DNA from 3 places in the Pseudocitrobacter sp. 73 genome. Region 1 is predicted to be linked to each of the others. Evidence: predicted binding sites of a transcription regulator. Region 1 holds the regulator's gene; each other region holds the start of a gene.
The links. The regulator PurR, encoded in region 1, represses purine synthesis genes. The targets are predictions, from matches to a motif close to CANGCAAACGTTTGCNTG.
Positions count from the first base shown of each region.

Region 2: pyrD (quinone-dependent dihydroorotate dehydrogenase) is a predicted target of PurR. The motif match lies at 2,781-2,798, and genes of this name have one in related genera.
Region 3: carA (glutamine-hydrolyzing carbamoyl-phosphate synthase small subunit) is a predicted target of PurR. The motif match lies at 6,242-6,259, and genes of this name have one in related genera.

Region 1 is NZ_VTZO01000008.1:168,561-176,776, reverse strand. Features, by position in the region: gene punC (purine nucleoside transporter PunC) at 1-127, opposite strand, end outside; gene punR (DNA-binding transcriptional activator PunR) at 237-1,169, shown strand; gene purR (HTH-type transcriptional repressor PurR) at 1,166-2,191, opposite strand; gene F0Q32_RS08070 (YnhF family membrane protein) at 2,486-2,575, shown strand; gene F0Q32_RS08065 (MFS transporter) at 2,737-3,903, shown strand; gene sodB (superoxide dismutase [Fe]) at 3,942-4,523, opposite strand; gene F0Q32_RS08055 (C40 family peptidase) at 4,646-5,503, opposite strand; gene F0Q32_RS08050 (Grx4 family monothiol glutaredoxin) at 5,843-6,190, shown strand; gene rnt (ribonuclease T) at 6,266-6,910, opposite strand; gene gloA (lactoylglutathione lyase) at 7,015-7,422, opposite strand; gene F0Q32_RS08035 (alkene reductase) at 7,507-8,216, opposite strand, start outside.
Region 2 is NZ_VTZO01000001.1:169,975-178,190, reverse strand. Features, by position in the region: gene F0Q32_RS00745 (YcbX family protein) at 1-971, shown strand, start outside; gene zapC (cell division protein ZapC) at 968-1,510, opposite strand; gene pyrD (quinone-dependent dihydroorotate dehydrogenase) at 1,676-2,686, opposite strand; gene ssuE (NADPH-dependent FMN reductase) at 2,968-3,537, shown strand; gene pepN (aminopeptidase N) at 3,626-6,238, opposite strand; gene pncB (nicotinate phosphoribosyltransferase) at 6,504-7,706, shown strand; gene asnS (asparagine--tRNA ligase) at 7,872-8,216, shown strand, end outside.
Region 3 is NZ_VTZO01000009.1:253,882-262,097, reverse strand. Features, by position in the region: gene caiD (crotonobetainyl-CoA hydratase) at 1-311, shown strand, start outside; gene caiE (carnitine operon protein CaiE) at 384-974, shown strand; gene caiF (carnitine metabolism transcriptional regulator CaiF) at 1,015-1,410, opposite strand; gene carB (carbamoyl-phosphate synthase large subunit) at 1,634-4,855, opposite strand; gene carA (glutamine-hydrolyzing carbamoyl-phosphate synthase small subunit) at 4,874-6,022, opposite strand; gene dapB (4-hydroxy-tetrahydrodipicolinate reductase) at 6,477-7,298, opposite strand; gene citG (triphosphoribosyl-dephospho-CoA synthase CitG) at 7,479-8,216, opposite strand, start outside.

The sequences.
Region 1 (8,216 bases):
CGGCGGCCGCCGGTGTTTGCAGATCGCGTTGAATCGCGGCAAAGGCCGGAAGATACATATCGGTGGCCAAAAAGCCCAATACGCTCAGGCCGGCCAGCCAGACTAAAAATCCTTTCCCAGGTTGCATAAAAACGCCTTTTTTGTACAGATGAGGAGGCTGAGAGTGTAGAGAGTGAAATCTGGCTTGTGAAACGCTAATATTTGCGTCTTGGTTTCAAAAATTTTGTAGGCAGAATATGTGGTCTGAATATTCACTGGAAGTTGTGGATGCGGTTGCGCGTAACGGAAGCTTTAGCGGCGCGGCAAATGAGCTGCATCGTGTGCCTTCTGCTATCAGCTATACGGTGCGTCAACTTGAGGAGTGGCTGGCTGTTCCGCTCTTCGAACGCCGTCATCGGGATGTGGAATTAACCCCGGCAGGGGCATGGTTTTTGAAGGAGGGACGCTCTGTTATCAAAAAAATGCAGATCACCCGTCAGCAGTGTCAACAGATAGCCAATGGCTGGCGAGGACAGCTGGCGATTGCGGTAGACAATATCGTAAAACCAGAGCGCACCCGACAAATGATTGTCGATTTTTATCGCCACTTCAGTGATGTAGAGCTGCTGGTGTATCAGGAAGTATTTAATGGCGTGTGGGATGCGCTGGCGGATGGGCGAGTTGAGTTAGCGATTGGCGCGACGCGCGCGATACCGGTTGGTGGTCGCTATGCGTTTCGGGATATGGGCATGCTGAGCTGGCAGTGCGTGGTAGCCCGTTCCCATCCACTGGCGCAAATGACAGGGCCACTCAGTGATGATGTGTTGCGCAACTGGCCGTCGCTGGTGCGTGAAGATACGTCACGTTCGTTACCTAAACGTACCACATGGTTGCTGGATAATCAGAAAAGGGTCGTGGTGCCTGACTGGGAATCGTCAGAAACCTGCTTATCCGCAGGGTTATGCGTTGGCATGGTGCCAGAGCATTTTGCGCGACCGAAGGTAGATAAAGGCGAATGGGTTGCTCTGGAACTGGAAAACCCGTTTCCCGATGCGGCCTGTTGTCTGACCTGGCAGCAAAACGACAGTTCACCGGCGCTAAGCTGGTTATTAGCCTATTTGGGGGACAGTGAAACGTTGAACAGTGAATGGTTGCGAACGCCCGCAGCGAGCGTTCGCAAAGAGGCTTAACGACGATAGTCGCGGAACGGGCCGTCGGCCACGGAGCGGCGTTCAATCAGGCGTGGGTGCACCTCGATGGACTGCGACTCTTCGCGTTTACTGACAATTCGGTCCATCAGCATGTTGAAGGCGGTTTCCCCGAGGGAATCCTTCGGCTGGTGGATGGTGGTCAGTGCTGGCGTAAAGAAACGCGAGTTGCGCACGTTGTCGTAACCAATCAGCGAGATATCCTGCGGCACGCGCAGCCCCATTTCGTCTGCGGCGCATAATGCGCCCATTGCCATGACATCGCCACCGCAGAAGATAGCGGTAGGGCGCGGATTCTGGGACAGAATTTGCTGCATTGCACGATAACCGGATTCCGGTTCAAAATCACCCTGAACAATCCAGTTTTCCGGCACCTTAATCATCATCTCTTCCATGGCTTTCATAAAGCCAGCCAGACGACCCGCACCCGTATTGCGCTCAAGTGGGCCTGGGATAACGCCAATTTCGCGATGCCCACGCTCCACCAGATAACGGCCGGCCATATAGCCGCCTTCGAAGGCGTTATCGATAACCGAATCGGTAAAGTCGGCTTTCGCTTCACCCCAGTCCATAACCACCATCGGAATATGACGGTACTCTTCCAGCATCTGCAGCAGTGGTTCCGGATATTCGGAACACATTACCAGCAGACCATCGACGCGTTTCTGCGCCATCATGGAGAGGTATGCGCGCTGTTTCTCAAGATTGTTCCACGCGTTGCCGAGGATCAGGGTATAGCCTTTCTGGAAGCAGTTTTTCTCAACAGCTTCAATAATTTCTGCAAAGTAGGCAGCTTCACTGCTGGTCGCCAACAAACCAATGGATTTGGTGTGATTGACCTTCAGGCTGCGGGCCACGGCGCTGGGAGAGTAGTGCAATTCTTTGATTGCCGCCCACACCGCTTCACGCGTCTCTTCGGCGACAAAACGCGTCTTGTTAATCACATGTGATACAGTTGTAGTGGAAACGTTTGCGCGCTTCGCTACATCTTTAATAGTTGCCATTCCATCTCACTCCAGACCCGGGCCTGCCCCTGATCGATTCAATACGAAAACGTTTGCCTTCACTCACCCTGGCGCAATGTTATGAATTGCGGTTCGCCGGGAAAACGACACAGGACGACAGGAGGGGGTCAATGGCCGATACACTTTTTAATAAGCGTCGAATTTTGTCTTATCTTTGACAAAAGTGGAAGCGCAAAATCGGTTATTGCGTGAAATCCGGGAAGATTTTTGCGAATAAGTGTGCAAAAATGACATAGCTCACTTTTGGTGTGGGGATAATAAGGAGAAAAATTGATGAGTACTGAACTGAAGATGTCAATTACCACTACGGTTATTACGCTGGCGCTGATCGTTGCTGCCGCGCTGACCGCCGTCCTGCATTAACCCATCCTAAAGGGAGAGACGGCTCTCCCTCTCTGCGATTGTTATCATTTCAGCAAAAATATTTTGCTGATTTGTTCACTTCTGTTTTTTTGTGATTGATGTCATGCTTTTGCATTCTGTTGTCACGCCGCCCTGCGTTAGCGGCAAATCGGAGTCAAAGCATGAAAGTGAATTATCCCTTACTGGCGTTAGCCGTAGGCGCATTCGGGATCGGCACCACCGAATTTTCGCCGATGGGGCTATTACCCGTTATTGCCAAAGGGGTTGATGTCTCGATTCCTGCCGCAGGTATGTTGATCAGCGCCTACGCCGTAGGTGTCATGGTTGGCGCGCCGCTGATGACGCTGCTGCTCTCACATCGCGCACGCCGCAACGCCTTAATTTTCCTGATGGCGATTTTTACCCTGGGTAATGTCCTTTCTGCCATCGCCCCGGATTACACCACACTGATGCTGTCGCGCATTATAACCAGCCTCAACCATGGCGCGTTCTTTGGTCTGGGATCTGTTGTTGCCGCAAGCGTGGTGCCAAAACATAAGCAAGCCAGCGCGGTAGCGACCATGTTTATGGGGTTGACCATCGCCAATATCGGCGGCGTTCCGGCGGCTACGTGGCTTGGGGAGACCATCGGCTGGCGCATGTCGTTCCTGGCGACGGCTGGGCTTGGCGTCATTGCCATTATCGGCCTGTGGTTGTCGCTGCCGAAGGGCGGGGCGGGCGAGAAACCGGACGTGAAACGTGAACTGTCGGTGCTGGTACGTCCACAGGTACTGTCTGCGTTACTCACGACTGTACTGGGCGCCGGGGCGATGTTCACGCTCTATACCTATATTTCTCCGGTTTTGCACACCATCACGCATGCGACACCTGCCTTTATCACATTAATGCTGGTGCTGATTGGCGTGGGCTTCTCAATCGGCAACTATCTTGGCGGTAAATTTGCCGACCGTTCGGTCAGCGGCACGTTGAAAGGTTTTCTGCTGCTGTTGATGCTGATTATGCTGGCGATCCCGTTCCTGGCGCGTACAGAAATCGGCGCGGCATTCAGTATGGTGGTGTGGGGTGCGGCGACCTTTGCGGTAGTGCCACCGTTGCAAATGCGCGTGATGCGTGTTGCGCATGAAGCGCCGGGGCTCTCTTCGTCGGTAAACATTGGCGCGTTTAATCTTGGTAATGCATTGGGTGCCGTAGCCGGTGGGGCGGTGATTTCAGGTGGACTGGGGTATAGCTTTGTGCCGGTGATGGGGGCGATTGTGGCAGGGGTTGCGCTAATGCTCGTCTTCTTTAGCAGCCGTTCACAGGGTGAAGAGGCCGTGGTCAGTCAGTAACAAAAACGCAGAAGGGAAAACCCTTCTGCGTCATTTCTTTATGCCGCCAGATTCTCAGCAACAAACTTCCAGTTTACCAGCGCCCAGAAGTGCTCCAGATAGCTCACGCGCGCATTGCGGTAATCAATGTAGTAAGCATGCTCCCACACATCTACCGTCAGCAGCGGTTTGGTATCGGTCGTCAACGGCGTACCCGCGTTAGAGGTAGAGACAATCGCCAGGCTGCCGTCGGCTTTTTTCACAAGCCAGGTCCAGCCAGAACCGAAGTTCTTCGCGGCTGCATCGCTGAACTGCGCTTTAAACTCAGCAAAGCTACCGAAAGAACGGTTGATGGCGTCTGCCACATCACCGGTCGGTTCGCCACCGGCGTTCGGTGCCAGGCAGTGCCAGTAGAAGGTGTGGTTCCAGACCTGCGCTGCGTTGTTAAACACGCCACCTTCAGAGGTGCGAATGATCTCTTCCAGCGATTTGCCTTCAAACGCCGTCCCTTTAACCATATTGTTCAGGTTGGTGACGTAAGTCTGGTGATGTTTTCCATAATGATATTCGAGCGTCTCGGCAGAAATGTGCGGTGCCAGAGCGTCTTTGGCATACGGTAATGCAGGTAATTCGAACGACATTGCTACTCTCCTTTTTATAGTTAATATCCTCAGTAACCCTGTACTGAGTGTGGTTAGAGTAGCAAATTAAAAGGTGTGATAAAAGAGAAGGTTACCCTGCCAGTAGCGTGGCAGGGCAGGGGTTAGCGGATGGTTTTCGGCGTCATCACGCGGCGTGCGCCGACGTAGTGGCGGTCCCAGTAGTCTTCACTGAGCGAGGTAATTTGAATGTCACGACCGGTACGCGGAGACTGAATAAACTTCCCGCCGCCGATATAGACGCCAACGTGATCGGCGGTGCCACGGCCACGCGTGCGGAAGAACACTAAATCGCCGCTCTCCAGCTCGCCACGGTCAATCGCACGGGCATCGCGCAGGTGGTACATTTCGTTAGCGGTACGTGGAATACGAAATTTCACCAGATCTTTATACGCGTAATAAACCAGACCACTGCAATCAAAACCGGTGCGCGGAGATGTTCCGCCCCAGCGATAGGGTTTGCCAATCTGGTCCATCAATTTATTCATCGCCGTTTTTTGTGCTTTCTGCACGCGCGCCTTATGCGCTTCGGCGATAGTTAACGGTTTGTTCTCTACCGTGCTGGTGGTACAGGTTTTCTTATGCCCTTTACGGACCACGCATTTGGTGGTGACGTTTGTCGCTGCGGTTTTCATCGCGCTGCTTTTGCTACGGCGGGTAGAAGCCGTCTTCGTGGTGCTGGCTGTGCGCGCAGTGCGGGATGATTTGCTGGCGGTAGAGGCGGTTTTTTTACTTGCCGTCGCCTTAGTGGTGGTTTTTTTGCTGGTTGAGGCGGTGGACTTCTTCTTGCTGCTGCTTTTGCTGACGGTATTTTTCTTCTTCCGTTCGCTTCCCTTGGCGGAATGCGATTTTTGCGCCGCCGTGGCTTTCGTGTGACCGGAAGCGTGCGAGAGCGGCGAGAATGTCAATGATGAAAACAGCAAAGCACAGAGCGTGATCGACATTTTTTTTATTCGCGCCACTGAGCAATCCTCTGAGAATGAAGGCATTAAATTCATGCCTGGGTATGATTTACAAAACTCATCAATTCTAATCCATATAAACCAATAATGTTAATAGCGATTTTGTATCTAAAAGAGTGTTTCGTTAGCAAGTGCAAAAAAAAACGGCAATTGAAATACAATCAGCTAAAAAATGCACAGATTTTTTGTCAGTGTGCTGTTAAAGTGACATTTTGAAAGCATGTTCTGCACTCAGCGGGTAAAAGAGTAAAGAGTGAATAAAATGTTATTTTCCGTCTGAGGTCTGAAACGCTACAATGTCAGACTACATGTGGTATTCGAAGTTAAGGAAGTAAGACAATGAGCACAACTGTTGAAACAATCCAACGTCAGATCGCTGAGAACCCCATCCTGCTGTACATGAAGGGTTCCCCGAAACTGCCAAGCTGCGGTTTTTCCGCACAAGCTGTCCAGGCGCTCTCTGCCTGTGGCGAACGTTTTGCATACGTAGATATTCTGCAAAACCCGGAAATTCGCGCTGAACTGCCGAAATACGCGAACTGGCCGACCTTCCCGCAGCTGTGGGTTGATGGCGAGCTGGTTGGCGGCTGCGACATCATCATCGAGATGTACCAGCGCGGTGAATTGCAGCAGTTGATTAAAGAAACGGCGGCAAAATATAAAGAAGAAGAGCCGAAAGCGGAGTGATTCGCAGGCGGTTACCGTGTTAACCGCCTTCCGGCAAAAAAAAGCGACCTGAAACGGTCGCTTTTTTTATGTGATTTATTCCGAAGTAAGGGGTAGCGGCCAGCCGCCCAGACGTTTCCAGCGGTTGACGATTTCGCAAAAGAGCTGCGCCGTCTGTTCCGTATCGTACAGCGCGGAGTGCGCCTGCTCGCCATCAAAGACCATTCCAGCCGCAATACAGGCTTTCGACAGAACGGTTTGCCCCAGCGCCAGCCCGCTCAGCGCAGCGGTATCGAAAGTCACGAAAGGGTGGAACGGATTGCGTTTCAGATTCGCGCGCTCGGCGGCGGCCATCATGAAGCTGTGATCGAAGGTGGCGTTATGCGCGACCATAATGGCACGGTTGCAGCCCGCGTCTTTCAGCCCTTTGCGCACCATTTTGAATATGGCATGCAGCGCGTCATGTTCGCTTACGGCGCCACGTTCAGGGTCAGTCGGATCAATACCGTTAAACGCCAGTGCTTCCGGTTGCAGATTCGCACCCTCAAACGGCTCAACATGGAAATGTGCAGTGGTGTCCGGCATCAACCAGCCATCTTCATCCATTTTCAACGTGATCGCTGCGATTTCGAGCAGAGCATCAGTTTTGGCGTTGAATCCGGCGGTTTCAACATCAATCACCACGGGATAAAAACCACGAAAACGGTCGCACAGACCATTCAGTTGCGCATTGTCGGACATTAGAATCTCTTAACCTGAAAAAAGTAGCGCGCATTATGGCAAATTTTGCCAGGGGATGCAGTAAAAGCGGATAAAAGAACGGGCGCCGTAGCGCCCGTGGGGAATCAGTTGCCAAGGCCTTTGCCGGCGTCTTTTTCTTCAATCAGTTCGATTTTATAACCGTCCGGATCTTCAACGAAGGCGATAACCGTGGTGCCGCCTTTTACCGGGCCGGCTTCACGGGTAACGTTGCCGCCGTTGTGGCGAATACGCTCACAGGCTTCCGCGGCGTTGTCGACGCTCAGGGCGATATGACCATAAGCATTGCCGAGGTCGTATTTATCGACGCCCCAGTTATAGGTCAACTCAATCACGGCTTCGTCTTTTTCGTCACCGTAGCCGACGAAGGCGAGTGAGTATTTGTATTCGGTGTTTTCACTGGTACGCAGCAGTTTCATACCCAGTACTTTGGTGTAAAACTCGATGGAACGTTGCAGGTCGCCAACACGAAGCATGGTGTGCAATAAGCGCATAATTTCCTCTCACTGGATAATCGTTATTTAAAATAAAACATTATTTTAGTATAGCGGCGGATCCCTGCCGCTATCAATGTGCGATTACAGTGTAGGGTAATCGGTGTAACCTTCGGCGTCGCCGCCGTAGAAACTTTCGGGACGCTGCGGGTTGAGTTCCGCTTTGCGTTGCAGGCGAGCCACCAGGTCCGGGTTGGCGATATATGCGCGACCAAAGGCCACCGCGTCAATTAATCCTTTTTGAATCAGATCTTCGGCTTTTTCCGGCGTGTAGGCCCCGGCACCGATAATCACACCCTGGAAACGGGCGCGTACTTTTTCACGGAACGTTTCGCTGTACGGTTCGCCGCCGGCCCAGTCTGGTTCAGACATGTGCAGGTACGCAATTCCGCGTTTGCCCAGTTCTTCAATCAGGTACAGTGCGTCGGCTTCTTCGTTCGGGCCATTATCCACGTTCTGGAAGGAACCAATCGGCGATACGCGGATACCAATGCGATCGGCACCCCATTCTTCGATTGCGGCGTCAACCACTTCCAGCACCAAACGCGCACGGTTTTCGACGCTGCCGCCGTATTGATCGGTACGGTGGTTAGAAGAAGGCGAAAGGAACTGATGCAGCAGATATCCGTGTGCAGAGTGCAGTTCAACCAGGTCGAAACCGGCTTCACGGGCATTGGCGACCGCCTGACGGAAATCATTCACAATCCCCGGGATCTCTTCGGTTTCCAGCGCACGCGGCATAGAAGTATCAACGCGAATAGCATGACCCTTTTCGTCACGCAGGGAAGTACGTG
Region 2 (8,216 bases), on a different contig from region 1:
CCGCGCGACAGTACCCGGCGATGGTGCGCTTCACCCCCGCTATTCTCCGCGACGGTCTGCATTTAACCGCACCCGATGGTAGCAGCGCATTGGTGCGTTTTGCCGATTTCACTGCGCAGGCTGCGCCAACGGAAGTGTGGGGCAACCATTTTACCGCCCACATCGCTCCGGATGCGATCAATCAATGGCTCTCGCCATTCTTTAAACGCGATGTGCAGTTGCGCTGGCTTGGCGACACGCTCACTCGCCGCGTAAAACGTCACGATGCGGTGCCGCTCTCCTTTGCCGACGGTTTCCCCTACCTGCTGACCAACGAAGCCTCGCTGCGCGATTTACAGCAGCGCTGCCCGGCCAGCGTCAAAATGGAGCAGTTCCGTCCGAATCTGGTGGTGACCGGTGCGCAGGCATGGGATGAAGATACCTGGAAGACGATTCGCATTGGCGAAGTCGTTTTTGACGTGGTGAAGCCGTGCAGTCGCTGCATTTTCACCACCATTAGCCCGGAACGAGGCCAGAAGCATCCGGCAGGCGAACCGCTGCATACGCTGCAGGCTTTCCGCACCGCGCAGGATAATGGCGACGTCGATTTCGGCCAGAACCTGATCCCGCGTAACAGCGGCGTGGTTCGTGTGGGCGATGAAGTGGAAGTCCTCGCCACCGGGCCTGGCAAACTGTACGGCGCGGGCGCAGATGACGACACGTTAGCCGTTGAAGATAACGCGGCCACCAAAGTCGATATCAGTTGGCAGGGACAAACCTTTAACGGGAATAACCAGCAGGTGTTACTGGAACAGCTTGAACAGCAGGGAATTCGTGTTCCCTACTCCTGCCGCGCGGGAATTTGTGGGAGCTGCCGCATTACGCTGGAAGAAGGTGAAGTGAGCCCGCTCAAGAAGAGCGCGATTGGCAACGATGGCACCATATTGTGCTGTAGCTGTGTGCCAAAAACCGCATTGAAATTGCGAAGTTAAACCGCCTGCTCCAGGCTGTAACCCGCCAGGCCTGGCTGGGGTTGCAGCCTGTCATTCATCACTTTGATAGCATCGCCCAACTGCATCATTCGCCCGGCCAGCACCAGCCCAGGCTGGGCCAGCAGACATAGCGCGGCGTTATCACCCGGCTCCACCACCAACAGATTGACCTGTTGATCGGTATCGCTCAGCCAAACGCATGCTGCATCACCCGTCACCGGGGACCAACAATCGCCATGGGCGCGGAAATGCCAGCTTTTCGGCATTTGCGGCTTCAGGAAGCGAATCGCCACCAGCGCATTAAGAATGAGTTCAGCGCGATGTTCTTTAGAGAGTTCGAGGTCGCGGCATTTTTCTTCAAAGGAGAAATAGAGCGCCGCGTCGTCAACGCAGAATCCGGTAGGGTCGAAGGCATCGGGAGTTAACATCCGGCGAGCAAAACGCGAACGGAACAACATGCCATTGGCTAAATCGAGCATCATACGATCGTGCTCTTCATCATAATACCAACGCCAGTTATCGTCTGGTTTAATTCGCATTGTCCGCTCCCCTCATTTCAGCATCCGTTTGCTGTGTAATCTTTCCCGCGTCGTTTTTACTGCCTAAATAATAAAAGACTAAAATGTTTAAATAAGCAACAATGAGGAAATATAAAGCAACCAGGGCTTAAAATAAAGCCCTGGTTCACATAATGAGATAAAAGATTAGATGTGGGTAACGATTTCTTTAATCAGCGGTGGGCCTTTAAAAATAAACCCGGAATAGATCTGCACCAGTGTCGCCCCGGCTGCAATCTTCTCGCGGGCGGCAATAACGGAATCAATTCCGCCTACGCCAATAATAGGCAAGCGCCCGTTTAATTCGCCGGAAAGCATACGGATAATTTCGGTGCTTTTTAATTGCAATGGACGACCACTCAGTCCACCGGTTTCATCGCAATTTTTCATCCCCTGGACCAGAGAACGATCCAATGTGGTATTGGTTGCGATCACCCCATCAATATTATGGCGAACTAAACTATCGGCAACCTGGATCAACTCTTCAACAGAAAGATCCGGCGCGATCTTCACTGCCACAGGAACATATTTATGATGTTTCGCCTGAAGTTCAGCCTGTTTATTTTTAATACTGGAAAGCAGATCATCCAGCGCGTCACCATATTGCAGTGTACGCAGCCCTGGGGTATTTGGCGAAGAGATATTGATGGCAATATATCCAGCATAAGCATAGATTTTTTCCATACAAATCAGATAGTCATCTTTACCCTGCTCAACCGGCGTATCTTTATTTTTACCGATATTAATACCCAGCACGCCGTCGAAATGTGCTTTTTTAACGTTCTCAACCAGGTTATCAACACCCAGGTTATTAAAGCCCATACGGTTGATCAAACCTTCGGCATCAACCAGACGGAAGATCCTCGGCTTATCGTTCCCCGGCTGTGGACGCGGGGTGACGGTGCCGATTTCGATCGAACCAAAACCCATCGCACCGAGCGCATCAATGCACTCGCCATTTTTGTCCAGACCGGCCGCCAGACCCAGCGGATTTTTGAAGGTCAATCCCATACAGCTCACCGGTTTTGAAGGCACTTTCTGGCGAACCAGCGCTTCAAACGGCGTTCCGGTTACCCGGCGTAATGACTGAAAAGTAAATTCATGAGCGCGCTCAGGATCGAGCTGGAAAAGGGCTTTACGAACGAAGGGGTAGTACATGAACTCTCCTGGATTCCCGGTGTGCAAACCGGGGGCGTATTATGTGCTATCCCGCACAGAAAGGGAATTGACCTGCGGCAAAAAAAGCGTATTAAACGCAATCGTTTTCCCAGGAGACCTTCTTCTTTCTCTCCCCCGCCCTTGTACGACGCCGCGCATATGCGTTTTTCGGCAATCGAACCGCAGAAAAATTATTTAGCGTTCGTTCGGGGGTCTGCGAGACTCATCCTTATTGTTATCAATGTTAGATAAATAACCACATTTTGTTATAAGGAGAGTGTATGCGCGTCATCACCTTAGCGGGAAGCCCGCGTTTTCCCTCACGTTCCAGCGCATTGCTGGAGTACGCCCGTGAAAAACTGGCGGCGGTGGATGTTGAGGTTTGCCACTGGCATTTGCAAAATTTCGAGCCAGAAGATTTGCTTTATGCACGTTTTGACAGCCCGGCACTGAAAACGTTGACCGAGCAACTGGCTCAGGCCGACGGCTTAATCGTTGCCACGCCGATTTATAAAGCGTCATTTTCCGGTGCGTTAAAAACGCTGCTGGATCTGCTGCCCGAACGTGCGCTGGAGGGGAAAGTGGTGCTGCCATTAGCCACAGGCGGTACGGTTGCTCATATGCTGGCGGTGGATTACGCACTGAAACCGGTACTGAGCGCGTTGAAAGCCCAGGAGATCCTGCATGGCGTGTTTGCCGACGACAGTCAGGTTACGGATTACCAGCACAAACCGAACTTCAGCCCTAACCTGCAGGGGCGTCTGGATAGTGCGCTGGAGACATTCTGGCAGGCCCTTCACCGCCGTGATATTCGTGTTCCGGCGTTTCATCAGCAGTTTGAACATGCGTAAAAAAAGCCGGGTGGCGGCTACGCCTTACCCGGCCTACCAGAGAATGTCATTCCAGGCCGAATAAGCGAAGCGCCATCCGGCACTGTTGTTACGCTAACGCTTTGGTAATCTTCTCGTACAGATCCCCGGAAAGATTCTCCAGCCCTTTCAACTGCTCCAGCGCCGCACGCATCAGCGCCTGACGTTTTGCATCATAACGTTTCAGGCGGATCAGCGGCTCAATCAGGCGTGAAGCCACCTGCGGGTTACGACTATTGAGTTCAGTCAGCATCTCAACCAGGAACTGATAGCCGCTACCGTCCAGCGCGTGGAACGCAGCCGGGTTACTGCTGGCGAATGCGCCAATCAGTGAGCGTATACGGTTCGGGTTGTTCATGGTGAATGAGCGGTGATTCAACAGCTTGCGCACCGTTTCCAGCACGTTATCCGCCGGGCTGGTGGCTTGCAGGATGAACCATTTGTCCATCACCAGGCCATCCTGATGCCATTTGTCGTCGTACTCCTGCATCAGCACATCGCGGCACGGCAGCTCTGCCGCTACGGATGCCGCTAACGCCGCCAGCGCATCAGTCATATTGTCGGCCTGATGATATTGCTGGCGCACCAGTTTATCCGCCAGTTCGCGCTCGCCAAACGCCAGATAGCGCAGGCAAGTATTACGCAGCGAACGCTTGCCGATATCTTCATGCTCAACACGATACTCCGGCAATTTGTTGGCGTTATAGATAACCAGGAATTCATCTGCCAGTTCATTGGCAAGCGTGCGGGTCAGCGCTTCGCGAACGGCAGCGATGGCGATCGGGTCGATAACATCGAACAGTTCTGCGATTTCGTTGGCCGACGGCAGGGTCAAAATCTCAGCCGCCAGCGCTGGGTCGATTTTCTCATCCAGCAGGATGGCGCGGAACGCATCAGCCACATGCACAGGCAGCGACAACGGCTGATTCTGCTGGTGACGGTTGACGTTAATCTTGATGTAGTTGGCCAGCAGGCTTTGCGCCGCATCCCAGCGGGAGAAGTCGTTACGCGCATGACGCATCAGGAAGGTTAATTGCTGATCGCTCCACTTATATTCCAGCTTAACGGGGGCTGAAAACTCACGCAGCAGCGACGGCACCGGCTGGAAGTAGACGTTATCGAAGATAAAGGTCTGCTCTGCCTGGGTGACGTTGAGCACGTTATGTACCGGATGCCCGTCTTTCTGCAACGGGATCACCTTCCCTTCGTTATCATACAGTTCGATATCGAATGGGATGTGCAGCGGCTGTTTTTCCTGCTGCTCTGCCGTCGCTGGCGTACGCTGGCTAATGGTCAGCGTATACTGCTCGGTTTCCGGGTTGTAATCATCATGCACGCTGACGATTGGCGTACCAGACTGGCTATACCAGCGGCGGAAATGCGACAGATCAACGTTGGAGGCATCTTCCATCGCCTGTACAAAATCATCACAGGTTGCGGCACTGCCGTCATGACGTTCGAAGTAGAGCTGCATCCCTTTCTGGAAATTCGCTTCCCCCAGCAGGGTATGCAGCATGCGAATCACTTCCGCGCCCTTCTCGTAGACGGTCAGAGTGTAGAAGTTGTTCATCTCGATAACACTATCCGGGCGAATTGGATGCGCCATCGGGCTGGCATCTTCTGCAAACTGCAACCCGCGCATAGTACGCACGTTATTGATGCGATTCACCGCGCGCGAACCGAGGTCGGAGCTGAACTCCTGGTCGCGGAAAACGGTTAAGCCTTCTTTCAGGCTGAGCTGGAACCAGTCGCGGCAAGTGACGCGGTTCCCGGTCCAGTTATGGAAATATTCGTGACCGATGACGCGTTCGATATCGAGATAATCTTTATCCGTCGCGGTGTCGGTACGCGCCAGCACATATTTGGAGTTAAAGATGTTGAGACCTTTATTCTCCATCGCGCCCATATTAAAGAAGTCAACGGCGACAATCATATAGATGTCGAGGTCGTATTCGAGGCCGAAACGCTCCTCATCCCATTTCATGGAGTTTTTCAGTGAGGTCATCGCCCACGGCGCGCGATCAAGGTTACCGCGATCGACAAACAGCTCCAGCGCCACCTGGCGCCCGGAACGGGTGGTGAAGGTATCGCGCAGGACATCGAAGTCTCCCGCGACCAGCGCGAACAGGTAGCACGGTTTCGGGAACGGATCCTGCCACTGCACCCAGTGACGGCCATTATCCAGCTCGCCTTGCGCGACGCGGTTGCCGTTAGACAGCAGGAACGGATACTTCGCTTTATCGGCGGTAATTTTGGTAGTGAAACGCGCCAGAACGTCCGGGCGATCGAGATAATAAGTGATGTGACGGAAACCTTCCGCCTCGCATTGCGTACACAGCGCTTCGCCAGACTGGTAAAGCCCTTCCAGCGCGGTGTTCGACGCCGGGCTGATTTCATTCACAATTAGCAGCGTAAAACGCTCTGGCAAGCCGCTGATAACCAGTTGCTTCTCTTCTTCTTTATAGTTCGTCCACTGCTCGCCGTTCACATGTACGGAAATAAGCGTCAAATCTTCGCCATCCAGACGTAGCGGCACATCGGACGCTGCATGACGGGAAACCTGGCTTTGGGCCGTCACGACGGTTTTTGCGGCATCCAGGTCAAAGGCCAGGTCGATATCACTGATCAGGTAGTCCGGCGCACGGTAGTCGTGGCGGTACTTGGCTTGGGGCTGTTGTGTCATAAAAAACCTTTAGCGTCGTTTGTAAAATGTCGTATCCAGTCTATTCCTGTTGTTTAAATCGCGCTATGCAGAATCTTCATCTTTTCCAGACAAATACCAAAAATTGCTACATTTGGATAACACATTGGCACGAAATGCCCTAGCCCCTTAGCAGGGCTTATGATGTGATCGGGGTTCAATAAATGAATAAACAAGGTATACTCCTGCTAATCTCCCTGTTGTTTATTTTACTAAACGCTCCTGTGAGAGGATGCTATTGCGCACCATGACTCAATTCGTGACTCCTGTTCTGCATTCGTTGCTTGATACGGATGCCTACAAACTGCACATGCAGCAGGCGGTGTTTCACCACTACTACGACGTAAACGTCGCGGCGGAATTCCGCTGCCGTGGTGACGATCTGCTGGGCATTTATGCTGATGCCATTCGGGAACAGGTAGACGCTATGCGCTCGCTGAAGCTCAGTGATGAGGAATATCGCTGGCTTTCCGGGCTGCCCTTCTTTAAAGAAGATTACCTGACCTGGCTGCGCGATTTTCGCTATGACCCGCAACAGGTGACCGTCACCAATGATAACGGCAAGCTGAACATTCGGCTCGATGGCCCGTGGCGTGAAGTCATTATGTGGGAAGTGCCGCTACTGGCGGTAATAAGCGAGCTGGTTCATCGCTATCGTTCGCCGGAAGAAGGCGTACCGCAGGCGCTTGAAATGCTTGAGCATAAACTCACTGATTTCACGCGTATGACCGCAGACCTTGATATGTCCGCGTTCCGCCTGATGGATTTCGGTACCCGTCGTCGTTTCTCCCGCGAGGTGCAGGAAGCGATCGTCAAACGTCTCCAGCAGGAGCCGTGGTTCACCGGTACCAGCAACTACGATCTCGCTCGTCGTCTTGACCTTACCCCAATGGGTACACAGGCGCACGAGTGGTTCCAGGCGCATCAGCAAATCAGCCCCGACCTCGCGACCAGCCAGCGTGCGGCACTGGCTGCCTGGCTTGCCGAGTACCCAGATCAGCTGGGGATCGCGCTCACCGACTGCATTACCATGGACGCGTTCCTGCGTGATTTCGGGCCGGAATTTGCGACCCGTTATCAGGGGCTACGCCACGATTCTGGCGACCCGGTTGAATGGGGCGAAAAAGCGATCGCCCACTATGAGAAACTGGGTATCGACCCGCACAGCAAAGTGCTGGTGTTCTCGGATAATCTCGATTTGCCCAAAGCGGTCGACCTCTATCGTCATTTCTCTTCACGCGTTAACCTGAGCTTCGGTATTGGTACTCGTCTTACCTGCGATATCCCCCAGGTAAAACCACTGAATATCGTCATTAAACTGGTGGAATGTAACGGCAAGCCGGTCGCAAAACTCTCTGACAGCCCAGGGAAAACCATCTGTCACGACAAGGCGTTCGTTCGCGCATTGCGCAAAGCCTTCGACCTGCCACAGGTCAAAAAGGCGAGTTAATCACCAAAGGGAGCCATTCGGCTCCCTTCTTCTTTATTAATTTCTGAATTCTCTCCTTCACAGTGCGAAATCTGCTTGTCTGATGGCGGATGACAGGTAACATAGATACCTCCCTTTTCAGGGAGCAACTTATTCTTTATTGGACAACTTTACAGAGAGACTATTATGAGCGTTGTGCCTGTAGCCGACGTACTCCAGGGCCGTGCCGCCGTTGACAGCGAAGTCACCGTGCGCGGATGGGTGCGTACTCGCCGAGATTCAAAAGCTGGCTTTTCCTTCCTCGCCGTCTATGACGGTTCCTGCTTTGATCCTGTACAGGCCGTTATTAATAATTCTCTGCCCAATTACAATCAGGAAATCCTGCGTCTGACCACCGGTTGCTCCGTGGTCGTCACCGGTAAAGTCGTGGCCTCTCAGGGCCAGGGCCAGAGCTTCGAAATCCAGGCGACAAGCGTGGAAGTGACCGGTTGGGTGGAAGATCCAGATACCTACCCGATGGCGGCTAAACGT
Region 3 (8,216 bases), on a different contig from region 1:
TCATGACCGGGCGTCGCATGACGGCGGAAGAAGCGCAGCGCTGGGGCATCGTGAACCGCGTAGTGTCGCAGCCAGAACTGATGGCGAACGCCCGCGAACTGGCACAGCAGTTAGTGCAAAGCGCCCCGCTGGCGCTGGCGGCGTTGAAAGAAATTTACCGCACCACCAGCGAAATGACCGTTGAAGAGGGTTACCGTTTCATGCGCAGCGGCGCGTTAAAACATTACCCGGCAGTGCTGCATTCCGAAGATGCCATCGAAGGCCCATTAGCGTTCGCCGAAAAACGTGAACCGGTGTGGAAGGGGCGTTAACCCGGCAATGCCCCCGTAGGCCGGATAAGGCGTTCACGCCGCCATCCGGCAAATCCCGGCACAGGAGTCAACATGAGCATATACGCCTTTGAAGGCCTGATCCCCGTCGTTCACCCGCAGGCTTACGTCCACCCCAGCGCGGTGCTGATTGGCGATGTCATTATCGGCGCGGGTGTCTACGTGGGCCCTCACGCCTCACTGCGCGGCGATTACGGGCGGTTAATCCTTGAGACCGGGTCAAACCTCCAGGATGGCTGCATCATGCATGGCTATTGCGACACGGATACCATCGTGCGCGAAAACGGCCATATCGGCCACGGCGCGATTCTTCACGGCTGCGTGATTGGCCGCGACGCTTTAGTCGGCATGAACAGCGTCATCATGGACGGTGCGGTAATTGGTGATGAAAGCATTGTCGCCGCCATGAGCTTTGTGAAAGCCGGATTCGCCGGTATGCCCCGGCAAATGCTGGTCGGTTCCCCCGCGCGAATTTTGCGTGACGTGACCGATGAAGAAATGCGCTGGAAGCGACTGAATACCCGCGAGTATCAGGATCTTGCGGTGCGCTGCAAAACCGGATTACAACTAACCGAACCTTTAACGATGATGGAAGAAAACCGCCCGCGTCTGAAAGGGACGACAGAGGTAAAACCAAAACGCTGAGGTTGCCGGATGGCGGCGCTACGCCCTCCGGCAAACGTGATTACCGACGCATACTTTTCGACAGCATCATTTGCCATTTTTGCTCACGATTAAGCCCGGCTGGCGGTACCGCAGGTATGTGCGGCGTTTTCCTCACACCCGCCATTTTTTCCCGTACATGTTGATTAACTCGCTCATACAGCTGAGAATCAATGGCCACCACTTTTACCAACCGCTGACACTGACACCCTCGCCCTTCCAGCTTATTGGGGATCATTTTGACTTCACAGCTAATTTCTCCCACCTCAGAGAGAATATAGGAAAGTGTATTAATCGCTTTGCTGTGTTCAATATCGAAATGAATGGAGATCTCTCTTGCGGTTACCCAACGATCTTCTGCCATGATCCATTCGGCAATTAACAAGTAGAGTGGCTTACCAACACATTGTTCACTCATATTCACACCATTTTTACGAATTAAAAATCTGTTATGGCCTGCTCACATTAAGCCACATTAAAATCAGGGTTATGTGAAATGGTATGCGACTTAAATGTTGAGGGATGTGATCTAAATCGTGGTTGTTACAATGAAAAGAGATTAAGGGCACCAGGAATGAACTGAAGGCGAAAAAAAACGGTTCCTTTACAGGAACCGTTTCATCAGACGATGAGAAATGCGATTACTTCGTGATTTGCGCGTGCATTTCCTGCACCGAAATCACTTTCTCTTTCGCATCCGCATTCAGCGCCATGGACGTTGCGAAACCGCCGTTCAGGGTGGTGTCGTAATGCACCTTGTACTGCAGCGCGCTGCGGCGAATCAGCTTGGAGTCTTCAATCGCCTGGCGACCCGCAGTGGTGTTGATGATGTAGGTGTATTCGCCATTCTTGATACGGTCCTGAATGTGCGGACGACCTTCATGCACCTTGTTCACCAGACGTGGGTTGATACCTGCTTCGCCCAGCACAATCGCCGTGCCGTGCGTCGCGTCCAGCTCGAAGCCATGCTTCAGCAGTTTTGCCGCCAGGTCAACAACGCGTTCTTTGTCGCCTTCGCGCACGGAGAGCAGCGCGCGGCCCTGTTTCTTCATGGTGGAGTTACTGCCCAGTTGCGCTTTAGCGAACGCTTCTGCGAACGTGCGGCCCACGCCCATCACTTCCCCGGTAGAGCGCATTTCTGGCCCTAACAGCGGGTCAACGCCCGGGAATTTGTTGAACGGCAGCACCACTTCTTTCACCGAGTAGTACGGCGGGATGATTTCTTTGGTCACGCCCTGCTCGGCCAGCGTTTTGCCTGCCATCACGCGCGCCGCCACTTTCGCCAGCGGAACACCGGTCGCTTTAGAGACGAACGGTACGGTACGCGCCGCACGCGGGTTAACTTCAATCAGGTAGACTTCGTTATCTTTCACCGCAAACTGCACGTTCATTAGGCCGCGCACCTGCAATTCGAAGGCCAGTTTCTGCACCTGCTGGCGCATCTCATCCTGAATTTCCTGGCTTAAAGTGTACGCAGGCAGAGAACATGCGGAGTCACCGGAGTGTACGCCCGCCTGCTCGATGTGCTCCATAATGCCGCCAATCAGCACCCTTTCGCCGTCGCAGATAGCGTCCACATCCACTTCTACCGCATCGTCGAGGAAGCGGTCGAGCAGAACCGGTGCGTCGTTAGAGACGCTGACGGCGGTCTGGAAGTAGCGTTTCAGGTCAGCTTCGTCGTAGACGATTTCCATCGCGCGGCCGCCAAGGACATAGGACGGACGCACCACCAGCGGGTAGCCAATCTCTTTCGCTTTCTCAACCGCCATTTCGATAGCGGTGACGGTGGCGTTTGCCGGTTGTTTCAGTTTCAGACGGTCAACCGCATGCTGGAAGCGTTCACGGTCTTCCGCACGGTCGATGGCGTCCGGGCTGGTACCGATAACCGGTACGCCAGCGGCTTCCAGTGCGCGCGCCAGTTTCAGCGGGGTCTGGCCGCCGTACTGGACGATAACGCCTTTCGGCTTCTCGATACGCACGATTTCCAGCACATCTTCCAGGGTAACCGGCTCGAAGTAGAGACGGTCGGAGGTGTCGTAGTCGGTGGAGACGGTTTCCGGGTTACAGTTCACCATGATGGTCTCGTAACCGTCTTCGCGCAGCGCCAGCGAGGCATGTACGCAGCAGTAGTCGAATTCGATACCCTGGCCGATACGGTTCGGGCCGCCGCCGAGAACCATAATTTTGTCACGGTCAGATGGGTTGGATTCGCACTCTTCTTCATAGGTGGAGTACATGTACGCGGTGTCGGTCGCGAATTCTGCCGCGCAGGTATCCACACGCTTGTAGACCGGGTGCAGGTTGTACTGGTCGCGCAGCTTACGGATTTCCGCTTCGCGTACGCCTGCCAGTTTAGCCAGACGCGCGTCGGCAAAGCCTTTACGTTTCAGGCTACGCAGGAAGTCTGCGTCGAGGCCGTTGATGCCCACTTCCGCCACTTTCTCTTCCAGACGCACCAGTTCTTCAATCTGTACCAGGAACCAGCGGTCGATGTTGGTCAGGTTGAAGACGCCGTCTACGGACAGGCCCGCACGGAACGCATCCGCGATGTACCAGATACGCTCTGCGCCAGCGTCTTTCAGCTCGCGACGAATTTTGGTCAGCGCTTCCGGGTCATCCAGGCTCACTTTCGGGTCAAACCCTGTTGCGCCCACTTCCAGGCCACGCAGTGCTTTTTGCAGAGATTCCTGCTGCGTGCGACCAATCGCCATCACTTCCCCGACGGATTTCATCTGGGTGGTCAGACGGTCATTCGCACCGACGAATTTCTCAAAGTTAAAGCGCGGGATTTTGGTCACAACGTAGTCGATGGACGGTTCGAAGGAAGCCGGAGTACGGCCATCGGTGATGTCGTTCATCAGCTCATCAAGGGTGTAACCGACCGCCAGTTTCGCCGCCACTTTAGCAATCGGGAAGCCAGTCGCTTTCGATGCCAGTGCAGAGGAGCGAGACACGCGCGGGTTCATTTCGATAACAATCAGACGACCATTTTTCGGGTTAACTGAGAACTGGACGTTAGAACCGCCGGTTTCAACGCCGATTTCACGCAGTACCGCCATCGAGGCGTTACGCATGATTTGGTATTCTTTATCGGTCAGGGTTTGCGCCGGCGCCACGGTGATGGAGTCACCGGTGTGGATGCCCATCGCATCGAAGTTTTCGATAGAGCAGACGATGATGCAGTTGTCGTTTTTATCACGCACCACTTCCATCTCGTACTCTTTCCAGCCGATCAATGATTCATCAATCAGCAGTTCATTGGTCGGGGAGAGATCCAGGCCGCGTTCGCAAATCTCTTCAAACTCTTCGCGGTTGTAGGCGATACCGCCGCCGGTGCCGCCCATGGTAAAGGAAGGACGGATGATGCACGGGAAGCCGACGTCAGCGGCAACCGCCAGCGCTTCTTCCATAGTGTGCGCGATACCGGAACGCGCGGTATCGAGGCCGATTTTCTTCATCGCCACGTCGAAGCGACGGCGATCTTCTGCTTTATCAATCGCGTCGGCGGTGGCACCAATCATGGTGACGCCGAACTCTTCCAGCACGCCCTGACGCTCCAGTTCCAGCGCGCAGTTCAGCGCCGTCTGGCCGCCCATGGTTGGCAGCACCGCATCCGGGCGCTCTTTTTCAATAATCTTGCGTACCACTTCCCACTGAATCGGCTCGATGTAGGTCGCATCGGCCATTTCCGGGTCGGTCATGATGGTTGCCGGGTTGGAGTTCACCAGAATGACGCGGTAACCCTCTTCACGCAGCGCTTTACACGCCTGGGCGCCGGAGTAGTCAAACTCACACGCCTGGCCGATAACAATCGGGCCCGCACCCAGAATCAGGATACTTTTTATGTCTGTACGTTTTGGCATGGCTTTTATAACTCCTGATTATTTCGCGGACTGACGGTATTGCTCAATAAGCTCGATAAAGTGGTCGAACAGCGGTGCGGCATCGTGCGGGCCCGGGCTCGCTTCCGGGTGACCCTGGAAACTGAACGCTGGCTTATCGGTACGGTGAATACCTTGCAGCGTGCCGTCGAACAGAGATTTATGCGTCACGCGCAGGTTTGCCGGGAGTGTCGCTTCATCCACTGCAAAACCGTGGTTCTGCGCGGTGATCATCACCACGTTCTTATCGATATCTTTAACCGGATGGTTGCCGCCGTGGTGGCCGAACTTCATCTTGATGGTCTTCGCACCGCTCGCCAGCGCCAGCAGCTGATGGCCCAGGCAGATGCCGAATACCGGAATGTCGGTTTCGAGGAATGTCTGAATCGCGGTAATCGCGTAATCACACGGTGCCGGGTCGCCGGGGCCGTTGGAGAGGAACACGCCGTCCGGGTTCATCTTCAGCACATCTTCCGCAGACGTTTGCGCCGGAACGATGGTCAGGCGACAGCCACGGTCAACCAGCATACGCAGAATATTGCGTTTCGCGCCAAAATCGTAGGCAACGACGTGGAATGGCAGCTCTTCTTCTTTTTTGGCTTCCGGCAGCTCTTCTGCCAGTGTCCAGCTACCCTGCGTCCAGCTGTAGGATTCGCGGGTGGTGACTTCTTTCGCCAGGTCCATTCCGTTCAGGCCCGGGAACGCACGGGCTTTTTCCAGCGCCAGCGCCGCATCCAGGTTATCCCCTGCGATGATGCAACCGTTCTGTGCGCCCTTCTCGCGCAGCAGACGCGTCAGCTTACGGGTATCGATATCGGCAATCGCCACGATGTTATGGCGTTTCAGGTAGGAAGAGAGATCTTCAGTATTGCGGAAGTTGCTGGCAATCAGCGGCAGGTCACGGATAACCAGACCCTGCGCATGAACCTGAGAAGACTCTTCGTCAGCAGCATTGGTGCCGACATTGCCGATATGGGGATAAGTAAGAGTAACGATTTGGCGGGAATAGGAAGGATCAGTGAGGATTTCTTGATAACCGGTCATTGAAGTATTGAAAACGACTTCCCCAACCGCCGAACCTGTTGCCCCTATGGCCCGACCGTGAAACTGGGTTCCGTCTTCCAGAACCAATAGCGCTGACTTAATCAAAACACCCTCCAGAGAATATTCACTCACTTTATTTGCATATTAATTCACAATGGTGACATAAATCAATGCAAATCTGCTTACCTTTGAATTTCTGGCAAACGGCGGCATTCTAGAGAGAGCCCAGACAAAAGTCTACCTTAAAGGGCATTTTTTATTATTATTTTGCGCCACTGGCCTTAACTGATGCTTTTAACAGGCAAAAAGATCATCTAACTTGCACTGGAAAACGCTTGCGGGGCACGAAGAATGTTAAAAATGGACTCAGGCGTGAAAAAAGTAGACCGGATGGTCAAAATTTACATTTAAATAACCACAAACACGAAGATAACTTATTATTTTACTGCCTTCACATATAAAACAATACGTAACAAGTAAAATAAAGGGCGATAAAATATCGCCCTATGCAATCAATACCTTACCGACTGCAATACCACATCACGATGGGTAATAAATACTATAATTCATTAAGATTAAGCACATCACGCATATCAAAAAGACCAGTTTGTTTCGATTTCAGCCACAAAGCCGAACACACCGCGCCATTGGCAAACGTCATACGGCTGGACGCTTTGTGCGTAATCTCTACGCGCTCGCCGATATCGGCGAACATCGCCGTATGTTCGCCGACGATATCGCCCGCACGCACCGTCGCAAAACCGATCGTACCCGGCACGCGCTCACCGGTGTAGCCTTCACGGCTATATACCGCGCACTCTTTCAGATCTTTATTCAGCGCCGAGGCAATCGCCTCGCCCATCGCCAGCGCCGTGCCTGATGGCGCATCCACTTTGTGACGATGGTGCGCTTCAATAATTTCGATGTCGGTATAGTCGCCCATCACTTTGGCCGCTTTCTCCAGCAACTTCAGCATGACGTTTACGCCGACGCTGAAGTTGGCGGCAAAGACAATCGCTATCTCCTGAGAGGCATCGCGAATAGCCTGCTTGCCGGCATCATCAAAACCGGTGGTCCCGATAACCATGCCTTTCCCGTGTTCACGACAGAACGCCAGATGCGTCAGCGTGCCTTCCGGACGGGTAAAATCGATAAACACATCAAAATCATCTTTAACCGCGTCGAGGCTGCTCTGAACGGTTACGCCCGTTTTCCCCGCACCCGCCAGTTCGCCCGCATCACTGCCCAGCAGGCTGGAACCTTCGCGCTCCAGCGCTGCGCCCAACTGAACGCCGTCCATTGCCATCGCCGCCTGAATTAACTGGCGCCCCATACGTCCACCGGCCCCGGCAATGGCGACACGGATTTGTGCATCATGCATAGCTATTCTCTTTTGTTAATTTTGCGTAAACCGTTCTCAGAGTAACCAGCCCGCCCGGAGGCCGCCAGCCGAAAACGCCCATAATTAGAATTAAATGATAAACAGAGGGGAATATCAGTAAAAGCCATGATTCATCGGGAAGGACGAATCATGGCTAAAAAGAGGAGCCAGTAGCAGAATTTAGTTCTTAAAAAGCATTCCAGCCGGAAAATGGCTTAAAAACCAGGTCACCGCCAGCAGATCGGCGCTGCCGCCAGGGCTAAGATGGCGGGCAATCAACTCATCATCAAGCTGCTGCAGGGCTTCAATTCCACCGGGGTGTAATACTCCACCTTCCCACAGCAATTTCTGCGCTTGCTGTTGCACGTAATAGAGCCCCGATAATCCCCCGCGCGCCACCAGATTGGTGTCATCGTTCCAGGCCATGAGATGCAATAAGGTTTGCAGGAGTGCAAGATTCGTATCTCCCAGTTCTGCCATCACCCGGTTATAGACCGGCAGCGCCTGCGTACGCACGGTGCGAAAACCGCTTTCCGCTTCGCCACGGGCGCCGGCCAGACCAAACTGTAGAAAGTGAGACTCACTTTTACTGAGTTTTCCGCCCTTTGGCACCGACAACTCTTTTGCCACCAGGTGATGGCAAAACTGCGCGACTACATCACACATCAGATTTTGTTCCAGTGGAACATTCTGCGCATTCAAACGACCTATCGCCGCACTAAGCAGACCGAACGCAAAAATTGCACCGCGGTGAGTATTCACGCCCCCCGTCACCTGCAACATATCGCATTCGCAGGCAACGCCAATTGGCCGGATCATAGGCAACACCCACTCGGCGTTTCCCGTCGCTGACTCATAACCTATTTGATAAAACCGGGCCATCCACGGCGCAATCGCCGCCGTGCTTCTTTCAAAAGC